Regions from separate parts of the Streptomyces sp. NPDC050806 genome, predicted to be linked through region 2. Evidence: riboswitches for the same ligand, from Rfam matches in the RefSeq annotation. Region 2 holds a riboswitch; the other holds the start of a gene.
What was found. A riboswitch is a leader RNA that binds a small molecule or an ion and turns the genes downstream of it on or off. The one in region 2 is predicted to bind glycine.
Positions count from the first base shown of each region.

Region 1: it holds a riboswitch for glycine, as region 2 does, so the genes downstream of both, gcvP (aminomethyl-transferring glycine dehydrogenase) here and gcvT (glycine cleavage system aminomethyltransferase GcvT) in region 2, are expected to answer to the same signal.

Region 1 covers NZ_JBVJIF010000013.1:187,525-192,664, forward strand. The annotation lists gene ACZ6WH_RS35350 (DUF5999 family protein) at 267-473, shown strand; gene gcvP (aminomethyl-transferring glycine dehydrogenase) at 603-3,488, opposite strand; glycine riboswitch at 3,677-3,774, opposite strand; partial or broken gene ACZ6WH_RS35360 (PRC-barrel domain-containing protein) at 3,888-4,295, shown strand; gene ACZ6WH_RS35365 (DNA polymerase IV) at 4,181-5,140, opposite strand, start outside.
Region 2 covers NZ_JBVJIF010000011.1:195,516-200,655, forward strand. The annotation lists gene glyA (serine hydroxymethyltransferase) at 1-833, opposite strand, end outside; gene gcvH (glycine cleavage system protein GcvH) at 894-1,271, opposite strand; gene gcvT (glycine cleavage system aminomethyltransferase GcvT) at 1,402-2,526, opposite strand; glycine riboswitch at 2,680-2,776, opposite strand; gene ACZ6WH_RS32520 (P-loop nucleotide/nucleoside kinase family protein) at 2,992-3,690, shown strand; gene ACZ6WH_RS32525 (enhanced serine sensitivity protein SseB) at 3,809-4,633, shown strand; gene ACZ6WH_RS32530 (enhanced serine sensitivity protein SseB C-terminal domain-containing protein) at 4,772-5,140, shown strand, end outside.

The sequences.
Region 1 (5,140 bases), on a different contig from region 2:
CCGGAACTTCCCCGAACGCGCCGTTCCGCCACAGGACTAGCCCGGAATGACCAGACGGAACCACCCATAGGTGCTGTCTTGGCGACGGCAACCGCCCGCACGGGTGATGCGTCCTTACCGAGTAAGTACGGCTGCTGCGAAATCCCTGCGGAATCAGTTCTGTAGGGCAACACTGGGAGCGAACTACCGAACGGGGGGCGGCCATGAACACCTCATCGCGCCGCAGGAAGACGTCCACCACCACACCGCAGCGAAAGACAGCATCCATGTGCCAGCACCAGCCACCGTGTCCGTCAGCAGAGTCCGCCGACCGGGAAGCCGCGCATCTCGTGGCGCACCACCCGGAACAGGGCTGGAGCCTGTTGTGCAACGGCGTACTTCTCTTCGAGGACACCGGTGAGCTCCTGCCGGACGGGCAGGTCATCGACCCGCACCGGCCGATGGGCACCGGGCAGGTCGTCACCGCGGCCTGACGCGGTGAGCGGGAACAGGAACGAGCAGGGCCCCCGGCGGATAGCGCCGAGGGCCCTTTTGTGTGCGGGCGCCCGCGTGGTGCGTACCGTACGGACGGTGGTGCATGCCGTACGGGCGCCGGACGGCCGTCAGCCGGCGTAGTCCTCCAGCGGCGGGCAGGAGCACACGAGGTTGCGGTCGCCGAAGGCGCCGTCGATGCGGCGCACCGGCGGCCAGTACTTGGCGGTGGCGTCGACGCCGGCCGGGTGGACGGCTTCCTCACGGGTGTAGGCGTGCTGCCACTCGCCGGTGAGGGCGGCCGCGGTGTGCGGGGCGTTGCGCAGCGGGTTGTCGTCCTTGTCCCACTCCCCCGTGCCGACCTTCTCGATCTCCGCGCGGATGGCGATCATCGCGTCGCAGAAGCGGTCCAGTTCGGTGAGGTCCTCGCTCTCGGTCGGCTCGATCATGAACGTACCGGCCACGGGGAAGGACATCGTCGGCGCGTGGAAGCCGTAGTCGATCAGGCGCTTGGCGACGTCGTCGATGCTGACGCCGGTGGCCTTGGTCAGCGGCCGTACGTCGATGATGCACTCGTGCGCCACGAGACCGCCGGGGCCGGTGTAGAGCACCGGGTAGTGCGGCTCCAGGCGCTTGGCGATGTAGTTGGCGGAGAGCACCGCGACCTGGGTGGCGCGCTTGAGGCCCTCGCCGCCCATGAGGCGGACGTACGCCCAGGAGATCGGCAGGATGCCGGCCGAGCCCCAGGGGGCTGCGGAGATCGGGCCGACGCCGGTCTCGGGGCCCGCGGTGGGCTGCAGCGGGTGGTTGGGCAGGTACGGCGCGAGGTGCGCGCGCACGCCGACCGGGCCGACGCCGGGACCGCCGCCGCCGTGCGGGATGCAGAAGGTCTTGTGCAGGTTCAGGTGCGAGACGTCGCCGCCGAACTTGCCCGGCTCGGCGACGCCGACCAGCGCGTTCAGGTTGGCGCCGTCCACGTAGACCTGGCCGCCCGCGTCGTGCACGGCGGCGCAGATCTGGGTGATGTGCTCCTCGAACACGCCGTGCGTGGACGGGTAGGTGACCATCAGGACGGCCAGCTCGTCGCGGTACTGCTCGATCTTGGCGTGCAGGTCGTCGGTGTCGACCTCGCCGTCGTCGCCGGTCTTGACGACGACGACCTTCATGCCGGCCATCACGGCACTGGCGGCGTTGGTGCCGTGCGCGGAGGACGGGATGAGGCAGACGGTGCGCTGCTCGTCGCCGTTGGCGCGGTGGTACGCGCGGACGGCGAGCAGGCCGGCGAGCTCACCCTGGGAGCCGGCGTTGGGCTGGAGGGAGACCTTGTCGTAGCCGGTGACGACGGCGAGGCGCTCCTCCAGTTCCTGGATGAGGGTGAGGTAGCCCTGGGCCTGGCCGACCGGCGCGAAGGGGTGCAGCTGGCCGAACTGCGGCCAGGTCACCGGCTCCATCTCGGTGGTGGCGTTCAGCTTCATCGTGCAGGAGCCGAGCGGGATCATGCCGCGGTCCAGCGCGTAGTCGCGGTCGGCGAGGGTGCGCAGGTAGCGCAGCATCGCGGTCTCGGAACGGTACTGGTGGAAGACCGGGTGGCCGAGGTAGTCGTCGGTGCGCAGCAGCGACTCGGGCAGCGCGTCGGCGGCGGCCGCGTCGAGCTGCTCGATGTCGCCCTGGACGCCGAAGGCGCCGAGGACGGCGGTGAGCTGGGCGCGTCCGGTGGTCTCGTCGCAGGCGATGCCGACCAGGTCGGCGTCGACGTGGCGGAGGTTGACACCGGCCTCGCGGGCGGCGGCGACGATCTCGGCGGCGCGGCCGGGGACCCGTGCGGTGAGGGTGTCGAAGTACGTACCGTGCACCACCTCGACGCCGCCGGCGCGCAGGCCCTCGGCGAGGACGGCGGCGTAGCGGTGGGTACGGCGGGCGATGGCGGCCAGGCCCTCGGGGCCGTGGTAGACGGCGTACATGCCGGCCATCACGGCGAGGAGGACCTGCGCGGTGCAGATGTTGCTGGTGGCCTTCTCGCGGCGGATGTGCTGCTCGCGGGTCTGGAGAGCCAGGCGGTAGGCCTTGTTGCCGTCGGCGTCGACGGAGACGCCGACGAGGCGGCCGGGGAGGCTGCGGGCGAACTTCTCGCGGACGGCCATGTAGCCGGCGTGCGGGCCACCGAAGCCCATCGGGACGCCGAAGCGCTGGGTCGTGCCGACGGCGATGTCGGCGCCCAGCTCGCCGGGCGAGGTGAGCAGCGCCAGGGCCAGAAGGTCGGCCGCGACAGTCACGATCGCGCCAAGTTCGTGAGCTTGTTCGATGAGGGCGCGGGGGTCGCGGACCGCGCCGGACGCGCCGGGGTACTGGAGCAGCACGCCGAAGACGCCGCGCTCGGCGATCTCGGCGGGGATGCCGTCGCTCAGGTCGGCGACGACGACCTCGACGCCGGTGGGCTCTGCGCGGGTCTCTATGACGGCGATGGTCTGCGGCAGACAGTCGGCGTCGACGAGGAAGACGCCCTTCTTGACCTTGCCGACGCGACGCGAGAGGGCCATCGCCTCGGCCGCCGCGGTGCCCTCGTCCAGCAGGGAGGCGCCGGAGGTGGGCAGGCCGGTGAGGTCGGCGACCATGGTCTGGAAGTTGAGCAGCGCCTCCAGGCGGCCCTGCGAGATCTCCGGCTGGTACGGGGTGTACGCGGTGTACCAGGCGGGGTTCTCCATGACGTTGCGCAGGATGACCGGCGGCGTGAAGGTGCCGTAGTAGCCCAGGCCGATCATGGGGGCGAGCACGTGGTTGCGGTCCGCGAGGGCCCGCAGCTCGTCCAGGACGTCCGCTTCGGTACGCCCCTGGGGCAGGTCCAGCGCCTCCGCGCTCTTGATCACGTCGGGGACGGCGGCCGCGGTGAGTTCGTCCAGCGAGCCGAAGCCGATGTGGGCGAGCATCTTGGCCTGGGACTCCTGGTCCGGGCCGATGTGACGCTGCTCGAAGGGGGTGCCGCGTTCCAGCTCGGTCAGCGAGATGCGGTTGGTGGTCATCTGCGGGGGCCTCCTGGTCTCTGGGACCTACGAGGGGCACCACGGCGCGGGTGCCCGGACGGCCTCCCCCTCTGTCATCTCAACCTGAGAGCTTCACCGGAACGTACGCAACATCCGGTTTTCACCGTCGGTGAGGAGGGGCTCCGGCACTGCGCTGGTCCGTGGCCCACCCTGCTTTCCAGAGTGATCTCGTCCGCGCGGTACGGGTGCCTGAGAGATTCCGGGGAGGAGTTGCTCCTTCGGCGCCTCCGGCCCGGGGGACGGAGGGCTCTCCCGCACGGGGTCATCGATCGCTGACCAGCCTACCAGCGTGGCTGCTCGGCATCCCCCGAGTGGCCGGGGCGGGAAATGTGCCGTTTCGTAGGGTGCACAGGGCAGTTCCGGCAGGTAGGAGGAACCGTGCAGACCGACATCGATCCCCGCAGTCTGATCGGCCGCAAGGCGTTCGACCGGCACGGCACCAGGATCGGCACCATCGACGAGGTGTACCTGGACGACGCGACCGGCGAGCCGGAGTGGGCGGCGATCCGGACGGGGCTCTTCAGCCGGGACGCGTTCGTGCCGCTGGAGCCGAGCCGGCTGGTCGACGACGCGCTGCACGTGCCGTACGAGCGGAAGCTGATCAAGGACGCGCCGGATTTCGGAGTGGGCCGGCACCTCTCCCCCGAGCAGGAACTCCAGCTCTACCACCACTACCGGCTGGATATCTCCGCCACCGACGCGGAACTCGCCGACGAAAAACCCGGAGACCGCTCGCCCGCCGGCTCCACCGACCGGGAGTTCGGCCGCATAGCGGGCTCGCCGGACGACTGAACACCGGACGGCTGCGGACCGTCGGATATCGGCGAGGACGACGACGGATCGTCGGGTATCGGTGGGGACGCCACGCTGCCCTCGGCCGTCATGGGTGCTTGCGCGGCGGTCGCGTCCGGCCCGCCGCCCACCAGGGGCAGCGCCTCCCCCGGTGTGAGTGCCGGATCGTCCACGAGGAAGGTCCGCACCCGCCCCGGCGCGGACCACGGCTGCTCGAACCGTACGGTGACCCGCCCCAGACCGCTTCCCTGGACCCACCCAGGGCCGTACTCGGCATGGACCACGTCCAGGCCCGGCACCCACTTCCTGGGGCGCTCAGCGGCCTCCTCAGCCTCTTCCGCCCCACTCTCCCCGCCGGCCGCTCCGGCGGCCGCCTTCGCCTCCTCGGCGAGCCGGGCCTCCTCGGCCGCCCGCTCCGTCGCCGCCTGGGCGAAGAGATCCTCCTGCGTGAAGTCCGCGAGGCCGCTCACGCCCACGCCGAGCAGCCGCACGCCACCGGTGGTGTCGATCAGGTCCAGCAGCCGCCCGGCCGCATCCCGCACCACCGCGGGATCGTCCGTCGGCCCGCGCTGGGTCTCGGACCTGGTCAGCGTGGAGAAGTCGTAGTTGCGCACCTTCAGCACGACCGTACGGCCCGAGCGCCCGGCCACCCGCAACCGCTGCACGCACCGGTCCGCCAGCCGCATCACCTCGGCACGCACCCGCGTACGGTCGGTGAGGTCCACCTCGAAGGTGTCCTCCACGGAGATCGACTTGGCGTCCCGCTCCGCGACCACCGGGCGGTCGTCCTGCCCCAGCGCCATGGCGTACAGCCCCGCGCCGTGCGCCCGCCCCAGCAG
Region 2 (5,140 bases):
GCGGCGACCTTGAAGGAGACCGCCTTGGCCGCGATCACGTGCTCCAGGGGGCCGCCCTGGAAACCGGGGAAGACCGCGGAGTTCAGCTTCTTCGCGAAGTCCTTGTTGCGGGCCAGGATGATGCCGCCGCGCGGGCCGCCGAGCGTCTTGTGCGTGGTGGAGGTGACCACGTCCGCGTAGGGCACCGGGTTCGGGTGCAGCCCGGCGGCGACGAGACCGGCGAAGTGCGCCATGTCGACCCACAGCTTCGCGCCGACCTCGTCGGCGATCCGGCGGAACTCGGCGAAGTCCAGCTGTCGCGGGTAGGCGGACCAGCCCGCGATGATCACCTTGGGGCTGTTCTCCTTGGCCAGGCGCTCGACCTCGGCCATGTCGACCAGGCCGGCCTCGTCCACGTGGTAGGCGACCACGTTGAACTGCTTGCCGGAGAAGTTCAGGCGCATGCCGTGCGTGAGGTGCCCGCCGTGCGCCAGGTCCAGGCCGAGGATGGTGTCGCCGGGCTGGGCGATCGCGAAGAGGGCCGCCTGGTTGGCGGAGGCACCGGAGTGCGGCTGCACGTTGGCGTACTCGGCGCCGAACAGCTCCTTGACCCGGTCGATCGCGATCTGCTCGGTGACGTCGACGTGCTCGCAGCCGCCGTAGTAGCGGCGGCCCGGGTAGCCCTCGGCGTACTTGTTGGTGAGGACCGAGCCCTGGGCCTCCATGACGGCGGCGGGAGCGAAGTTCTCCGACGCGATCATTTCGAGGGTGGACTGCTGACGGTGGAGTTCGGCGTCGACAGCGGCGGCGACGTCGGGGTCGAGCTCATGGAGGGAGCTGTTCAGAAGCGACATGAGTCTTCCTGGGTGGGAGCTGCCGAGCGGGCGGCGGGCCCTCTCGGTACGGCGGGCAGGTCAGCCGGCGGTGAAAGCGGTGTACTCGTCGGCGGAGAGCAGGTCCTCCGGCTCGCCGCTCAGCTTCACCTTGAACAGCCAGCCGCCCTCGAACGGGGCGGAATTCACCAGCGACGGGTCGGCCACCACGTCCTCGTTGATCTCCGTGACCTCACCGTCGACCGGGGAGTAGAGATCGCTGACGGACTTGGTCGACTCCAGCTCGCCGCAGGACTCGCCCGCGGTGACGGTCTCGCCGACGTCGGGGAGCTGGGCAAAGACCACATCGCCGAGCGCGTTGGCCGCGTGCTCGGTGATGCCGACCGTCGAGACGCCGTCCGCGGCGGCCGACAGCCACTCGTGCTCCTTGCTGTAGCGGAGCTGCTGGGGGTTGCTCATGGTTCGATTCTCCTGGATGCGGGGGAATGATCGTGCAGAGGGTCTTGACAGGTGAGACGCGACTGCGTCACTTCTACCGGCAGGACGGCCGTCCCGCGGTCATTTCTCCTGGCCGGAGCGTGCCGTGCGGTCACTTCTCCCGCTTGTAGAAGGGCAGCGCGACGACGTCGTACGGCTCGTGCTTGCCGCGGATGTCGACCGCCACCCCCTTCGTACCGGGCTCGGCGTGCGCCGCGTCCACGTACGCCATCGCGATCGGCTTACCGAGCGTGGGGGAGGGGGCACCGGAGGTGACGGTGCCGATGGCGGTGCCCTCCGCGTCCACGACGGGGTAGCCGGCGCGCGGCACCCGGCGGCCCTCGGCGATCAGCCCGACGAGCTTGCGCGGCGGGTTCTGCTCGGCCCGCTCGGCGGCGGCCGCCAGCGCGTCCCGGCCCACGAAGCGGCCGTCGTTCCCGGGCTTCTCGAACTTCACAACTCGGCCGAGGCCCGCGTCGAACGGCGTCAGGGAGGTGCTCAGCTCGTTCCCGTACAGCGGCATGCCCGCCTCCAGGCGCAGCGTGTCGCGGCAGGACAGGCCGCAGGGGACCAGGCCCGCGTCCTTGCCGGCCTCGGTCAGCGCCTCCCAGAGGGCGACCGCGTCGGCGGGCCGGACGAACAGCTCGAAGCCGTCCTCGCCGGTGTAGCCGGTCCGGGCGATCAGCGCGGAGACGCCCGCGACGGTGCCGGGCAGGCCCGCGTAGTACTTCAGCCCGTCCAGGTCGGCGTCCGTAAGGCTCTTCAGGATCCCGGCGGACTCCGGGCCCTGGACGGCGAGCAGCGCGTACGCGTCGCGGTCGTCCCGTACGGCGGCGTCGAAGCCGGCCTGCCGGGCGATCAGCGCGTCCAGCACGGTCTGCGCGTTGGAGGCATTGGCGACGACCATGTACTCCCGGTCGCCCAGCCGGTAGACGATCAGGTCGTCCAGGATCCCGCCGTCCTCCTGGCAGATCATCGTGTACCGGGCGCGGCCGGGCTTGACCGAGCCGATGTTGCCGACCAGCGCGTGGTCCAGGAGGTCGGCGGCCTGCGGCCCGGTGACGGTGATCTCGCCCATGTGCGAGAGGTCGAAGAGGCCGGCGCGGGTGCGGACGGCGACGTGCTCGTCGCGCTCGCTGCCGTAGCGCAGCGGCATGTCCCAGCCGGCGAAGTCGGTCATGGTCGCGCCGAGCGCGCGATGCGTGGCATCGAGCGCGGTGTGGCGGGGGTCGGTCATGCGGGCTCCCGGGATGGACAGACGACAGGGACGTATCGGACGTCTCCCCATCTGTCATCGGAACCTGAGAGGTTCACCGACAGCCCCCATCGGGGCCTCGGCTTGCACCTTGGGTGGGGCCGCACCGGCGTGCGGCCCGCTTTTCAGATCTGCCTCGTCCGCGCAGTACAGGGGCCTGAGAGATTCAAGGGAGGACTTGCTCCTTCGGCGCCCCGCCGTGGCCTGGCGGGAACTCTCCCGCGCGGATTCAAGCGGCCGGTATGCAGTTGGCGGCCGGCGTCGGGTGCGGCGTCCGGCGCGCACATCATTGCACGGGATCGCCGGATGCAGGAGCCCCGGCCCGCGCCGCCCCGACGGCCGGGGGCCAACCCGCCACGACCTGCCCTCCGCTTGAAGCTCATTACCTTTTCTTGACACTCTGCGGGTAGGGGGGCGGCAGTGAACGGAACGGGGAGGGCGATCACGGTGCAGAGGCAAGCCGTATATGCGACGTCGGCAGGGGTCGCGCGCGGCGCGGTGCCCCGCCGCGCCCGCACACCCAAGGCGGTGGTGCGTCCGGGCCGCGGCGCCCGCGTGACGGACCTGCGCGGCGCGGAGGGAGAAGCGCGCGTCCGCGAGCTGGACTTTCCCGCGCGCTGCCTGGTGGTCGTCTCGGGCCTGCCCGGCGGCGGCAAGAGCACGCTGATGCAGCGCGTGGTCCCGGCGCTGGACCGGGCCGGGGTGCCCGTCCACCGCATCGACTCCCAGGACGTACGGGAGCGCTGGGAGGCCGGCCGGCTCGGCGCGCTGCCGTACGGCCTGCTCCGACCGCTGGTGCGGATCGCGCACTACCACGGCCTGTGGCAGGCGCTGCGCTCCGGCGGCAGCGTCGTGGTGCACGACTGCGGCACGGTCGCCTGGGTGCGCCGCTGGATCGCGCGCACCGCCCGGCGGGACGGCCGCGAGCTGCACCTGCTGCTGCTCGACGTGCCCGCCGGCGTCGCGCTGTCCGGACAGCGGGCCAGGGGCCGCGGGGTGTCCGGCTACGCCTTCGCGCGGCACCGGCGCGCGGTGCGCCGGCTGCTCGCCAGGGCCCGGGCGGCCCGGCTGCCGAAGGGGTTCACGGCCACGGTGCTGCTGGACCGGCGGGCGGCCGAGGCACTGGAACGCACGACGTTCGGCTGAGAGCCTGGGCAGACACTGCCGCGTCTCCTGTCCGGGCTTCGGGACGGGGGGCGAAGCGCCCGCGGCGGGCCGCTAGGGTTTTCGATCAGGCAGTGCGGTACGAAGCGGGTGGGTGACCATGGACATTCCGGAGCAGAGCATCCCCGGTCAGGGCGTTTTCGAGCAGAGCATTCCGCAGTTGGCCTGGCCGGCCAACGAGCTGGAGGAAGTGCTCGCGGCGTCGGTGGGTCATCCCGGGGCCGGCGCCCGGATCGTCGAGGTGCTCGGCCGCAGCCGGATATGGGTGCCGCTGCCCAAGGGCGGCGGCCCCGAGAGCGCCGGCTTCGGCGCGCCCGGCCTGGACCTGCCCACCGTGGAGCTGCCCGACGGCCTGGCGTACGTGCCCGTCTTCAGCTCCGAGCAGGAGTTCCTGCGGGTCGTCGGCGCGCACATGTCCTTCACGGTGGCACCGGCCCGCGAGTTCGCCCGCGGCCTGCCGCCGAAGATCGGTATCGCGGTGAACCCGGACGGCACGGTCGGCGTCCCGCTCCCGCCGCCCGCCGTGGCCGAGCTGTGCCGCGGTGACGTGCCCCGCGAGGGGCTGCCGTCCGGCGGCCGGGTGCGGCTGTACGAGCCGGACTGGCAGGACGAGCCGGTGGACTTCCTGGCCGCGGCGGGCCTGGAGTTCTCCGGCGTACCGCACGTCACCACCGCCCGCCGCTGCCTGGCCAACATCGAGGGCGACGCGCCCACCCTCTTCGTCGGTGTACAGGTCGCCGACCCGGCGGCGGCCCTCCAGGACCAGGCCCAGCGCGACATCGCGCTCGGGGCGCTGGGCCGGGCGCTCGGCGCCGTGGCGGTGCCCTGGCCGGTCCAGCTGGTCATGCTGGACATCGCACAGGACCCGGTCGTCGACTGGATGCTGGAGCGCGTGCGGCCCTTCTACACACAGGACCTCGGGTAGCCCCGACGGGCGGGGCCGGCCGCGGCCCGTGCCGGACCGGCCGGTGCGCGCCCGGACCACGCCGGGACCCGGCCCGTAAGCTGGGTGGATGACGGGCGGGCACCCCCACGTGCCCGACGGGAGAAGGGACGGGGACACGTGAGCGCGGGTGCGCATCAGGGAGCGGCGACCGGCCAGGTCGAGCAGGTGCTGCAGCAGGTCTCGCCCGGCCGGTACGACGCCTACGAGGCGCTGCTGCAGGCGCTGTCCGGCGGCCAGGTGTGGATGCTGCTGTGGCAGGGCCAGGCCGGGGCCCCCGATGCGCAGTACGGGAACATGGAGGTCGACGGGCTCGGCTACGCGCCGTGCGTGACCTCCCCCGCCGAGCTGGCGGCCAGCGGCTGGACCCGCGCCCACGAGGTCGTGCCCGGCGCCGAGATCGCCGCCGCGCTCTACCCCGACCGCTGGGGCCTCTGGCTGAACCCGCACGCGCCCGGCGGCGGCGTCGGCATCCCCTGGCTGGACCTG